DNA from 2 places in the Paenibacillus sp. GXUN7292 genome. Region 2 is predicted to be linked to the other one. Evidence: predicted binding sites of a transcription regulator. Region 2 holds the regulator's gene; the other holds the start of a gene.
What was found. The regulator CtsR, encoded in region 2, represses protease genes until heat stress. The targets are predictions, from matches to a motif close to ATGGTCAATAAAGGTCAAACA.
Positions count from the first base shown of each region.

Region 1: the regulator CtsR is predicted to act here: its motif matches at 1,795-1,815, upstream of clpP (ATP-dependent Clp endopeptidase proteolytic subunit ClpP).

Region 1 is NZ_JBOZWO010000047.1:15,480-18,908, reverse strand. It holds gene ACRRU2_RS25070 (formate/nitrite transporter family protein) at 1-332, opposite strand, end outside; gene clpP (ATP-dependent Clp endopeptidase proteolytic subunit ClpP) at 1,143-1,724, opposite strand; gene ACRRU2_RS25060 (helix-turn-helix domain-containing protein) at 1,963-3,429, opposite strand, start outside.
Region 2 is NZ_JBOZWO010000020.1:102,859-106,287, reverse strand. It holds gene ACRRU2_RS17130 (aldehyde dehydrogenase family protein) at 30-1,451, shown strand; gene ACRRU2_RS17125 (CtsR family transcriptional regulator) at 1,910-2,371, shown strand; gene ACRRU2_RS17120 (UvrB/UvrC motif-containing protein) at 2,435-2,959, shown strand; gene ACRRU2_RS17115 (protein arginine kinase) at 3,049-3,429, shown strand, end outside.

The DNA.
Region 1 (3,429 bases), on a different contig from region 2:
TTAATTACCCATAATTTGATTGTCTCAAGCCATGAAATTTTTTTGCGCAGCGATGTGTAGGTGTAATAAAACGTATTGCCTGTAAACAAATCGCCGCCGCCGTACGTTATCAGAATAATGGCAGCTCCAAATGTCAGCGCCGCCATTGGATAGGTTAAAGGGGATCCGACGTTATAAAAGAAGCTGCCTGATTTGAAGGCTACGATAACGCCAAAACCGATAAACATACTGGCAAGCATGGAACGGGCGATGTAATGAAGCTTATTGTGCTTATATACGTTCCACTTTTTGATGGCGAGCTGTTCTACTTTCTCTAATGGAACGATTTCCATAAGCTCACCTCCTTGAGCATATTAGCAGTTCAATAACGGTGCCTGTAATGCGGTGTTGTAGTGCATCTGGCAGCTGTCATGATCTGTATTGCAAGCATAGCATCGTCATATTGAAGCAGAAGTGATAAAAATCACAAATTATAAGCATCAGTGAGGATGCTGTGCTGTAAAACAATTTTATACGAGATGGCACGCAGTGCATTCATGCCTTAGAATGAACCGTTTTATTGAAGGATAGAACCATGCATACGTCACGCCTATGGCTGTTGGAGTAGATAGATATTTGAAACTTGAGTAGCAGTTGATTAGATAGATACCCGACTTGATTGGGAGTTGGAGTAGATCGATACTGATGGGTAGTTGGAGTAGGTCGATACCGACTTGATGGGTAGTTGCGGTAGATTGATACCGATTTGATAGACCATTAGAGAGGGTTATCTTCTTGTTGGCCAGTGAGCTTATGTAGTTGAAAAGTATGTGTTTGTTTTCCAAACTAACTGTATTCCATCGGGTTGTTGAAAAAACTCATGACTCGAAGAAAACAATTGTACAAATAATTGTATCCGAAACATCATACAGTAGCGGTTGGCGTTACCTGAAAACGGTGCTCTCCCTGAAAGTGGCCAATTGTATATGAATTTTCATACAGAATACGCAAAAATGCCCCGAAAAACACAATTGTATATGAAAATTAATACAGGATCGGTACGCGCCACCTCTTACACATAAAAATAGCCCGAATCAGGCTCCCATCGGAAAGCATGATCCGGGCTATTTTGCAGCTGCTTGATGTAAGTTACAGCTCTTCGCTTAAACCTTTTCGATAACTTTATCAATCAGGCCGTAATCCAGCGCTTCTTGAGCACTCATGAAATAGTCGCGATCTGTATCCTGCTCGATGCGGCTAAGAGGCTGGCCGCTGCGCTCTGCCAAAATGTTGTTGAGCTTGTCGCGCATTTTGAGAATGCGTCTTGCACGGATTTCAATATCGCTTGCCTGTCCTTCAGCGCCGCCGAGCGGCTGGTGAATCATGACCTCGCTGTTTGGCAGCGCGAAGCGCTTGCCTTTAGCTCCGGCAGTAAGCAGGAATGCGCCCATTGAAGCAGCCATGCCAACACAAATGGTCGATACGTCAGGCTTGATGAACTGCATAGTGTCGTAGATCGCCATACCAGCTGTTATTGAACCGCCAGGGCTATTAATATATAGCGAAATATCCTTTTCAGAATCCTCTGCTGCGAGGAATAGCAGCTGAGCAATAATAGAGTTAGCAACTACATCGTTCACGCCAGAGCCAAGGAAAATAATACGATCCTTCAGCAAACGGGAGTATATATCATATGATCGCTCACCTCGATTGCTTTGCTCGATAACCATAGGTACAAAATTCATATTAACAACTCCTCCTTCATTCAGTTGAACAATTAAATAACGTAATCATATAATAACGGATTGAAAAGTAAAAGTCAAAGATGGTCAAGGAATTCGATAAATGCGCTTTTAACCTTTTAATATATAAGACTTTATAAGTTTTCACTGCAAACTTTTTCTTATATTTCGCGTAGAAACCGTATGTCCTTTAAGGATGACTGTGTCGATATTTCTTGATTATAAGCTTAAGCTTATTGCTTTAACGGAAAGGCTGAAGTTTAATCTGTTTGCGATAATCGCCCGGTGTCAGGCCGGTAACTTTTTTGAACATACGGATAAAAGATGTAACGTTGCGGTAGCCAATTCGTATTCCTACATCTTGAACACTAAGGCTGGTAGATTCGAGCAATTCCTTGGCTTTACGAATTCGCACATTGTTTAGATGCTCGCTGAAGTTAATACCTGTTTTTTCTTTCATCAAAATAGACAAATAATTGCTTGAGATATTTAATGATTCTGCTACCGAATCCAATGAAATATCCTTTGCATAGCTTGCCTCCATAATGTCGGCCGCACGATTCGCCAAATCGTTTTGCTCATTTTTTACAGAGCGGATTAAGGAAGTGACTCGGACAATGTGCGGTTCCATCAAATGACTTATTTCTTCGATGGTGAAACATTCCTCGGTCTCCTTTAAATCTATACGGTGCTCAGCCAAGTTTACTTTTTGATCAAACGTAGCAGCTTGCTGGAATATCCTCTCCAATATGGATTTGGCGAACTTTCTGATATTGTCAGCGCTCTCTTCCTTTTGATGCAAATATCGCAGCATTTGGTTCAGCGATTCTTTAGATTCGAGTATATTACCTTCGCGCAAGTTAAGATCAAATTCTTTTTCTTTTTCTAATACATAGGCATGATTAACTAGCGGACGGAGATCAGAAATAAATTGAGTTTCCGACAGCAGCTTGGCCTGACCCGCTTTCTCCAGCACTTCATTATAAGCTTTGCTGAATTCTGCGGCGGACGCGTAGATAGAGCTCATAGCTATAGAGATCAGGTAATACTGTGAATCTCCGTCCCACACTTTCTTCAAGGGAAGCATCGTTTCTTGTAAAGTGTCTATCGGTTTGTCGTCAAAAATTATCGATAATATTTGATTGCTTTCAATTTGAAAGGTATGTGAACCCGGAAAACTGTCACTCATCACCAAATTTATGTATTCCCTTAAGTAGTAAGACACATCGTCAAGAGAAATATTGAGCTCCTTTAACGAAGCATGCCGGAATTGTAAATGAAAAAGAATAATTCGAAATTTTCGGTTGGCTAGAATGAAATCCTGCAAATCGCTTAAGTCCGATCGGATCATTTTCAATTTATTCATATATCCGTAATTAGTCAGCAGCGACTTTTTATTGATCAGCTCGGTTTGAATATCGTTTCTTTCTTTAATCAGGGAATGAATTTTGTCATGGATCAAATTAAATTCGCTAATTGTACTTCCGAGTCCCTTCAGCTTTGAGTGCTGGACTGCTGTGATGATTTGCTTAACTGGACGGTAAAGCCTTCTACTGAAAAAATGGGAGCAGACAATCCCGGCTCCAATAGACAGACCAAGAGCCAACAGTAAGTTGAGGTTAAATTTCTTCATTTGTGCAGATACGATTGATGTAGGCATCTTAACGATGTATGATAATGCGCTTTCATTTCCTTTTTGTGAGAAATA
Region 2 (3,429 bases):
GATTTAACGTTTCGCAAGGAGGAATAATTATGCAAAAGCATTTATTTATAGATGGGCAATGGGTGGAAGCAAAGCAGTATATAGAATTAAAATCACCGTTCTCGCAGGAAGTAATAGCTCACGTACCCTCAGCTGATCAAATTGAGCTGGATGCAGCTATCGCAGCAGCCTATAGAGCTGCTGACGCAGCTGCCAAGATGCCGGCGCACAAGCGTGCCGACATTTTGGAAAAAGTAGCAATTCGATTAAATGAACGAAAAGATGAAGCGGCAAGAATAATAGCGTTAGAAGCCGCAAAGCCACTGAAAATTGCTCTAGGCGAAATAGATCGGACGGTGCAAACGTATAAGTTTGCTGCTGAAGAAGCAAAACGAATATACGGGGAGACAATTCCGATGGATGCTGCTCCTGGAGGCGAGGGGAGAATCGCTTATACGGTAAAGAAGCCAATAGGCGTAATAGGCGCGATTACGCCATTCAACTTCCCATTTAATTTAGTTGCCCACAAGGTTGGCCCTGCGATTGCTGCTGGTAATACGATTGTGTTGAAGCCAGCCTCGCAAACGCCGCTTTCTGCGTATTTTATTGCGGAGCTGTTCGAGGAAGCAGGCTTGCCAAAAGGGATATTAAATGTTGTTACCGGACCTGGAAGTATAGCAGGTAATGCTCTTGTTGCAGACGATAGAGTGTCGATGATTACTTTTACCGGCAGCCCGGAGGTTGGCATGAGAATTCGTTCACAAGCAGGCTTAAAGCGTGTTACGCTCGAGCTTGGTTCCAATTCTGCATTAATTGTGGATCAGGGAGTTCATATTAATAAAATGATTAACCGTTGTGTAATGGGCGCATTTTCAAATCAAGGACAGGTATGTATTTCTTTGCAGCGCATTTATGTTCATGAGCAAATATATGAGCAGTTTGTGGAGCAATTTAAGGAGCAAACAATGCAGCTTAAAATGGGTAATCCGCTTGATTCTGACACAGATGTATCGGCATTAATTGCGAAGAAGGAATGCGAGCGCGTGCTGGAGTGGCTGGATGAAGCAAAGCAGGAAGGAGCTTGGATAGCGGCAGGCGGACATATTGATAACGGTATACTTGCTCCGACAATTGTTTTAGAGGCTGCTGCGCATTTGAAAATTTCCTGTCAGGAGATATTTGCGCCTGTCGTCGTTATTAACAAAGTATCTTCCATTCATGAAGCGATCAAGCTTGTTAATGATTCGCAATATGGACTGCAGGCAGGCATTTATACCAACGATATCCATACTGCCCTTCAAGCTGCAGATGAGCTTCAGGTAGGCGGCGTTATGATTAATGATATTCCAACATTCAGAGTTGATCATATGCCGTACGGCGGTGTCAAAGAAAGCGGCACTGGACGTGAAGGGATTAAGTATGCAGTTGAGGAAATGACGGAACTCAAGCTGATCGTCATGAATCGCGGGTAAGCTGAAAGCATCAAAATCGCAACGTTTATTGTCCAAAATGTCAAAATTCGCATCACATATTTAAACTTATTTAGCCATAGCTTTATTCTTGGAATGTTGTTCAAACATTTAACAAAGAATAAGTGTTGTGGCTTTTTCCTTTTTAGAGGATTGATAAATTCGACCCTTGTTATGACCAGGAAGGACAAGCGAACGGTATAAACTTGCTGAAAAAATAACAAACTACTTTATAGATGCCATGTGTTTCAAGTGTATGCAAAATGTTTATTTAGTGCTGTCGCTCTATTTGGATCCACTTAACTAAATTTTCAGAAAATTTCATGTATACTCTTGAAATCTCATTTGAAAAGCGTATAATAATTATTAAGATCAAAGAAAGTCAAAGTCAATAAAAAGCTGATTTATTTGATCAAGTAAGTGTTATTACTATTATGAAGCTATTCAGGGGGTTGGTGCCTTTGCGGAATATTTCCGATCTCATTGAACAGTATTTAAAGCATAGACTGGATCTGAGCAATGAAGGAGCAGTGGAAATTCAACGGAATGAGCTGGCAGACAGGTTTTCCTGCGTTCCATCTCAGATTAATTATGTGATTAGTACACGTTTTACATTAGAGAAGGGTTATATGGTGGAGAGCAAGCGCGGCGGCGGAGGCTATATCCGTATTCAGCGCGTAGAGCTGCCAGCACTCAAGATGATTTCTTATCATATTGAGAAAACGATCGGCAGCAGCCTTGACCAGAACAGCGCGGAAGGCCTTATTTATCAGCTGGAGGAGGCTGAAATGGTCACTAAGGGGGAAGCTAATTTGCTTCGTGCTGCGATTCAGCGGGATACGATTGGCTTAATACTGCCTATGCGTGACGAAGTAAGAGCAAGACTGCTGCGCGCGATGCTTATTTCTTTGCTTGTGAAGTAAGAATTCACGAATTACCTGTACAAATATTTTTTTTCTTCAGGAAAGTGAAGGGAGGAATCAGGCATGCTCTGTCAAGAATGCGGCAATAAGCCAGCTACGCTTCATTTCACTAAAATTGTCAACGGAGTAAAAACAGAATTTCACATTTGTGAGAGCTGTGCAAGAGATAAAGGGGAAGCTAATATCGGTGTGCCAAACAGCTTCTCTATTCATAGCTTGTTATCTGGACTGCTTGATTTTGATCAGTTAGGAAAATCCAACTCACTCAAAGGCGTAGAAGAACAATCGATTCGCTGTGAGGAGTGCGGGTTAACGTATACGCAGTTTAGTAAAATAGGCCGTTTTGGCTGCAGCTCTTGCTATAAGAAGTTTGCAGAACGATTGGATCCGCTACTTAAAAGAGTGCATGGAAATATTGCGCATAGCGGCAAAATACCCAAGCGCTCCGGTGGCCGTATTCAATGCTTGAGAGAAATTGAACAGCTGCGTAAAGATATGCATACCCATATTGAGCATGAAGAATTTGAAGAAGCCGCTCATTTGCGTGATCGCATACGTGAATTAGAACGCCAGGTTAATGAAAAATAACGAGTAATAAACAATAGTCTGCCATAACTGCAAGATTGTAACTTCTTGCAGCGAATAAAGCGATGTAGTTTATGAAAGGAGTGAGTCTGTTGACGAAGCAGCGTTTTACTGAGCATGCACTTAGCGATTGGATGAAGGATGCTGGTCCTGAATCTGAAATTGTCATTAGCAGCAGGGTTCGCCTTGCCAGAAATTTAAGCGATCAGCCTTTTCCGATGCTGGCAGCTAATCAGCAGGCGGTGGCAGTGCTCAATAAACTAATGGAAGCAGGCGAATCAGAGCCTTTGGCGGAATTTGGCCAGTTTGAACAACTGCTGCTAACCGATTTAAGCGAGCTGGATAAAAGAGTGCTTGTTGAAAAGCATCTTATTAGCCCAAACTTGGCTAGTGAATCGCGGGCTGGCGCCGTTCTTTTAAGCGAAAATGAATCGATTAGCCTGATGATTAATGAAGAGGATCATTTGCGCATA